Regions from separate parts of the Mycobacterium botniense genome, predicted to be linked through region 1. Evidence: riboswitches for the same ligand, from Rfam matches in the RefSeq annotation. Region 1 holds a riboswitch; each other region holds the start of a gene.

Region 1 (2,264 bases):
AGACCAACCAGTCCTGTCAAACCCGTGCAACCGCCGATGGCCCCCATGGGCGTGGCCAGCGCGGGAAACGCCGCACCCATCGGCAACAACGGAGTCGTCGTGGCCACAAAATACAGATACTGCAGCAGCTGAGTACTCCAGTCGAAGAAGACCTCGATCGCGTAAACCCCCGACGCGAACATCAACAGCGGCGTGTTATTCCCAATCGCCGCCACCACTCCTTCATACCCAGACCAGTAGATGCCGGGTAAGGACAGCAGAGATTCCGTTGCCCCAAGGAGGTTCAACGGTTGGCCGGTGGTGAAACTGGTGGGTGGACTGAGGATGTACGCGATCATCGCCTGCAGATTCGCAAGGCTCTCGAAGTCATAGAATGGTTCGCCGACATAGTAGGGCGGGCCGGTGAGCCGAGGGCCGAGAATCTGATCGATGAGCTGGTCCAGCTGTGCAAAGACGGTGAATATCGACTTCGCTGGAGAGGCCGGGTCGGAAGAGACTGGCGCAGCATCGGATTTCACGATCGAAGGTGCAGGCGTGGTCTGTGGCGTCGCCGCCACCGCCGCGTTGGTCACACCCTGGTAGGTGCTCATGACGGTGGCGGCCTGAACCCACATCCGCACATAGTCGGCTTCATTGAGCGCAATCGGAATGGTGTTGATCCCGAAGAAATTCGTGGCGACCAACGCCGCATGGACGGCGTGGTTGGCGGCTAGCTCCCCCAACGTCGGCATGGCCGCCAGCGCGGTGGTGTAGGCGCTGGCCGCGGTTTCGTGCTGAGCGGCCATCGCCGCGCTGTCGGCGCTGGCCTTTCTCAGCCACGCCAGATACGGGACATGAGCGGCCACATACGATTCCGCACTGCGCCCCGCCCAGGCTCCGGCCTGCACCGACGCCGTAACCGCGCCGAGTTCGTCGGCCGCCGAGGCGTATTCGGCGCTCAACGAATGCCACGCCCCGGCCGCTGTGAGGTACGATCCCGGCCCCGGGCCGCTGCTCAGCAACGCCGAATGCACCTCCGGTGGCGAGGACATCCAGATCGGCGCGGTCATCGCACGCCAGCCGCGTGCAGAGACGACCACGCCGTTCCGCCACGATCGACCCGATCCGGGCCAAGCGCGGCCCATAATGGATGGCGCAGACCGAAGTCACCAGATACCAGTCGGGCACGATTCACTGCGCCCGCCTTTTCGGCGACGCACCCGGGTTGCCGGTCTTTGCCGGCGCAGGGCGGGTCACACAAGGCTGCGGTGCATGGTGAAGGAGTCATCAAAACGCCCCTCAGTACGACGGGATGCTCGCCGCCCTACGAGACGTTTGGCCGCCGGAGCCGATCACGCGCCGTCAAAACGGCATCCGCTCGGCACCCGCTTACGGCGATCCGCCCAATCCACGAGGCGACGCGCTGCCGGACACGGCGCGCCCGGCACAACTGGCAGGTCTTCGGACTCGCAGGCCCACACCGAAAACGGTGCTCCTACTAACCGTCGCTTCCCAGCCCCAGACATCTGCCGCGGACCAGTGCTCCTGACGGCGGTCGTTCCTGCATACCGCTGCGGGACAGTCCCGGATTCGCACCGGGTTCCCTCTCACGGCGGACCCGTACCAGCATCCGCCGCTCGATGCCGTTGCCACACAGTGTGACCGCGGCAAACCAGTTGCGCACGACATACTACGTGCCCCGGCACCCCGTTGGTTTCCTCACCCCGGCTCGTCGATGTCGCGGCCGCTGGCGAGGTCGCTGCAGTCGACGACCTCCACGTCGCCGCGGGCGCGCAGGTAGGCGCCCGCACCGTGATCGCCGCTGATGCTGGCCAGGACGGTCGGCCAGTGGCGGCGGGCGATGACTACCGGATGACCGGGACGCGCGCCGAAATAGGCGCGTGCCAGCCCACTACCAGAGGCCAACGCCCGCTTAAGAACTCGCGCGATTACCGCGGGACCCACATCGGGGGTGTCGACGACGTGCAACACGGCGTAGGCCGCGTCGATCCGTTCGGCCTGGGTCAGCCCGGCGCGCACCGAGGCGCTCAGACCCTCCTGCCAGTCGGGCACGCTGACCACGGTGACCCCCGGCGGCGCCGGCACGGCAGCCGCCCCGACAACCACAATGACCTCGGTGCAGCCGCCGGAACGTAACGCCGTCACCGCGATATCCAGCCAGCCGTCGACCAGCACCTTGGGCATTCCGTAGCGGCGTCCGGCGCCGGCGGCTAACAGCACCCCGGCGATGCGGGGAGTCATGGCATCGGGTCGTGGTGAATGCG
Region 2 (2,264 bases), 750 kb from region 1:
TTTCAAGTTGTATGTGCTCTACGCCGTGGCTGACGCGATAAAAAACGGCACGGTGTCTTGGGATGACCAGCTCACGGTCACCGCCAAAAGCAAAGCTGTCGGGTCGTCAGGTGTGGACCTTCCGGTAGGAGAACATGTTTCGATTCGCACAGCTGCCGAAAGGATGATCGCCACCAGTGACAACATGGCGACTGACCTGCTGATCGAGAAGGTGGGCACCCATGCTGTCGAGAAGGCTCTAGTCGCCGCCGGTCACCACGATCCGGCCAGTATGATGCCATTTCCCACGATGTACGAGCTCTTCTCAGTGGGTTGGGGTGAGCCGGATCTTCGCGCCCAGTGGAGTCACGCTCCCCCGCAATTGCGTGCCCAGTTGTTACAGCAAGCGAATTCTCGTCCTTACCAACCTGATCCAGCCCGTGCCCATACCCCGGCGTCTAGCTACGGTGCAGAGTGGTACGGCAGCGCCGAGGACATCTGCCGGGTCCATGCTGCTCTGCAAACGGTGTCGTCCGGCGAAGCCGCGCCCGTCAAGCAGATTCTGGCCTCCGTACCCGGTGTCGATCTGAACCGCGATACGTGGCCGTATGTTGGCGCGAAAGCTGGCGGTCTTCCCGGTGATTTGACGTTCAGCTGGTATGCGGTGGACAAGACCGGCCAGCCTTGGGTGGTCAGCTTTCAGCTGACCTGGTTGCGAGACCACGGCCCGACCGTGACCGCGTGGATGTTACAGATTGCGAAGCAGGTGTTCGCGCTGATTGCGGTGCAGCGCTAATTTACCCCGCCCCAAGCCGCCGGCTGTTGAAAACGGCGGGTGAGCCGCGTCGCTCAGATTAGTAACACCACCGGCGCAGCGCTGTCCGAATAGGATGCTCGACAAGGTGCCGCGCAGCAGATAGCGTCTGCCGGGGCAATCGTGTGACGGCGGGGAAACCGGTGCAATTCCGGTGCGGTCGCGCCACTGTGACCAGTGTTTCGGCGCTGGAAGCCAGACCTCCCCGGCACACCTCGCAGATGGGGACGCGCAATCCCTGAAAGGCGGTTGGTTCATGCCTTCTCGGGCATCATCGAATTTTTCCCCTGGGTATCGTCGTGCGGCTGCACGCCGAGCCGCCCGGTATCCCGTTGGCCGTTGGGCTGAATTCTCCCGGTTGACCTCGACGTGGGATTGTCGCGACCGTGCCGGTGTCGCGCTGCTGCTGGGGGTGATTGCCGCCATGCACGTCGTGGGTTTCGCCACTTTGCTGTGGATCATCGTGCCGCGGCACTACCAGGTCGGTTCCGGGATTTTCGGGGTCGGCCTGGGCCTGTCGGCCTACCTGTTCGGTCTGCGGCATGCTTTCGACGCGGACCATATCGCTGCTATCGACAACACAACTCGCAAACTGATGACGGACAGCGACAATGCGGCCGGTCCGGCGGTGCGAGAAGGAGCCGGGTCACGCGCAACCGAATCGGGCCACCGTGGCAAACCGACGTCTGTCGGGTTCTGGTTTGCGATGGGTCATTCCACCATCGTGCTGGTCATGGCCGTGCTCGTCGTGGCCGGCGCCCATGCGGTGGATGCGCTCGTTGACCGCAATTCACCGGCCCGGCACGCACTCGGGTTCGCTGGAACCTTGGCCTCCGGGCTGTTTCTCTACCTCATCGCAGCCACGAACATCGTCACGTTGAGGGGAATTTCCCGGGCGTTCGTCAAACTCCGTCGCGGATGCTACTGCGACGCCGAACTCGAAGCAGCCCTCAATGACCGGGGGTTTTTAGCACGCCTGCTGCATCCAGTGATGAATCGCATCAAGCGCCCAGCACAAATCTATCCGGTTGGTGTGCTGTTCGGGCTGGGGTTCGACACCGCGACCGAGGTCGCCGTGCTGGCGCTGGCGGGCACCGGGGCCGCCGCCGGTCTGCCCTGGTATGCGGTGCTGGTGCTGCCGTTGCTATTTGCGGCCGGCATGAGTCTGATGGACACGGCTGACGGTGTCCTGATGACGGTGGCCTACGACTGGGCTTTTGTGCAGCCAATCCGCAAGATCTACTACAACCTTGCGGTGACAGGGCTTTCGATCGCAGTCGCGTTACTGATCGGGTCGATCGAACTGGTTTCGATCTTGCACGACGATTTCCACTGGGCCAACCCCATCGTCAACTGGATCAGCGTCATCGACCTCAACACAGCCGGTTTGGTGATTGTTGGACTCTTCGTGCTTACCTGGGTGGGAGCGGTCGCTTACTGGAAGCTGGCCAACATCGAAGCCCGCTGGCAG
Region 3 (2,264 bases), on a different contig from region 1:
CCGACTGCTGGCTGGACCCGCATTGGCGGTCGACGGTCACACCCGGGACGGTCTCAGGCCAGCCCGCCGAGAGCAATGCGGTGCGGGCGATGTCGAGGGCCTGTTCACCGGCTTGCATGACACAGCCCCAGATCACGTCGTCGACGATTTCCGGGTCGACACCGGCCTTTTCGACTAGTCCGTTGAGCACTTGCGCGGACAAATCCGCAGGATGCACCCCCGAGAGCGCGCCGTTGCGCTTGCCGATCGGGGACCGCACCGCCTCGACGATTACGGCTTCGGCCATGGAACTATCTCCTTCGACGGTGACCTTCCAACCAAGGTCATGAATCGATTCTCGACCAGCGCGCGTGGCGGTTCGCCATTGGGGTCATCGACTCCGCTGCGCCGGCCGGCCCGAGAGGCTGCCCGCTCGCCGTCGACACCGCCGCACGCGCCGGCCGGTGGGTCGCGATTGCCATGTCGACCGGCCGGGTAATCTCAGAGACGCAGCTGGTCTGCCGGCCGCGCCGCCGGGCACTGCCGGCATCGAGCAAGACGTGATGTCTTGTGAGAGGGAACCCGGTGCGAATCCGGGACTGTCCCGCAGCGGTAAACAGGAACGACCGCCGTCATCTGCACTGGTCAGCGACTGGGAAGCGACGGCTATTAGGAGCACCACCGGGTGCGTGCCTGTGAGTCCGAAGACCTGCCAGCTGTGCCGGGCGCACCGCGTCCGGCGGCTCATCGCCTCGAGGAATGGGCGTCTGGCCGTCCCGGGTGGGATCGCGCGTCGAGGCGCGCACCGCGACCGGATCGGCTGTGCGTCCGCCGGCGATGACCACTCATCGCAGATGAAGGACGAACTGATGACTGCTCAACCTTTCACCGCTACCGTCACCGGCTCCCCGCGCATCGGCCCGCGCCGCGAACTCAAACGCGCCATCGAGGGTTTCTGGGCGGGGCGAACCAGCCGCTCGGAGCTGGAATCCGTTGCTGCCGCCCTGCGCCGCGACACCTGGTCGGATCTAGCCGGCGCCGGGCTGGATTCCGTGCCGGTGAACACGTTTTCCTACTACGACCAGATGCTCGACACCGCGGTCCTGCTGGGGGCGCTGCCGGCGCGGGTGGCGCATCTTTCCGATGAGCTGGACCGCTACTTCGCGGCGGCGCGGGGCACCGATGAGGTCGCGCCGCTGGAGATGACCAAGTGGTTCGATACCAACTACCACTACCTGGTTCCGGAGATCGGCCCGGGCACCCAATTCACGCTGCACCCGGGCAAGGTGCTCGCTGAGCTGAAAGAAGCGCTAGCGCAGGGAATTCCCGCACGCCCGGTGCTCATCGGCCCGCTCACGTTCCTGCTGCTGAGCAAGCCGGTGGACGGTGCGGGTGCGCCGATCGAGCGGTTGGACGAGGTGGTGCCGCTCTACTCCGAGCTGCTGTCGCTGCTCGCCGGGGCCGGCGCCGCCTGGGTGCAGCTCGACGAACCGGTGCTGGTGACCGATATGCATGCCGGCGCGGCCGCGCTGGCCGAGCGCGTCTATACCACGCTGGGGTCGCTGACCGACCGGCCCGGTATCCATGTGGCCACCTATTTCGGCGACCCGGGCGCTGCGCTGCCCGCGCTGGCGCGCACACCCGTTGAGGCCATCGGCGTTGACCTGGTCGCCGGGGGCGGCGCCCCCGTGGCCGCGATCCCGGAGCTGGCCGGCAAGCTTGTGGTGGCCGGCATCGTCGACGGGCGCAATGTGTGGCGTACCGACGTGGAGGCGGCGCTGAGCCGCCTGGCCACGTTGCTGGGCTCGGTGGGCAACCTCGCGGTCTCGACGTCATGCTCCACCCTGCATGTGCCGTACTCGCTGGCTTTGGAAACCAGTGGCGCGCTGGACGACAACTTGCGCAGCTGGTTGGCGTTCGGCGCTGAAAAAGTGCGTGAAGTCGTGGTGCTGGCGCGTGCGCTGCGCGAGGGACGCGACGCGGTGGCCGACGAGATCGCGGCCTCCAATGCTGCGGTGGCGTCGCGCCGCTCGGATCCCCGCCTGCACAACGAGCAGATCCGCGCCCGCATCGACACGCTCATGGCCTCGGGCACCAAACGCGGCAACGCCGCTGAGCGTCGTGAGAGCCAAAACGCCCGGTTGCACTTGCCGCCCCTGCCGACCACCACGATCGGCTCGTTCCCGCAGACCCCGGCGATCCGCAAAGCCCGCGCGGCGCTGCGGAACGGCGAGATCGACCGGGAGGAATATGAGCGGCGGATGAAGACTGAGATCGCCGAAGTC

What was found. A riboswitch is a leader RNA that binds a small molecule or an ion and turns the genes downstream of it on or off. The one in region 1 is predicted to bind cobalamin.
Region 2: it holds a riboswitch for cobalamin, as region 1 does, so the genes downstream of both, nicT (Nickel transporter NicT) here and G6N08_RS04490 (PPE domain-containing protein) in region 1, are expected to answer to the same signal.
Region 3: it holds a riboswitch for cobalamin, as region 1 does, so the genes downstream of both, metE (5-methyltetrahydropteroyltriglutamate--homocysteine S-methyltransferase) here and G6N08_RS04490 (PPE domain-containing protein) in region 1, are expected to answer to the same signal.

Annotation. Positions count from the first base shown of each region.
Region 1 covers NZ_BLKW01000002.1:898,560-900,823, forward strand. The annotation lists gene G6N08_RS04490 (PPE domain-containing protein) at 1-1,049, opposite strand, end outside; cobalamin riboswitch at 1,415-1,623, opposite strand; gene G6N08_RS04495 (nucleotidyltransferase family protein) at 1,699-2,241, opposite strand; gene G6N08_RS04500 (XdhC family protein) at 2,238-2,264, opposite strand, start outside.
Region 2 covers NZ_BLKW01000002.1:1,647,465-1,649,728, reverse strand. The annotation lists gene G6N08_RS07665 (serine hydrolase) at 1-775, shown strand, start outside; cobalamin riboswitch at 891-1,016, shown strand; gene nicT (Nickel transporter NicT) at 1,152-2,264, shown strand, end outside.
Region 3 covers NZ_BLKW01000004.1:283,539-285,802, reverse strand. The annotation lists gene G6N08_RS11495 (thiolase family protein) at 1-286, opposite strand, end outside; cobalamin riboswitch at 477-710, shown strand; gene metE (5-methyltetrahydropteroyltriglutamate--homocysteine S-methyltransferase) at 849-2,264, shown strand, end outside.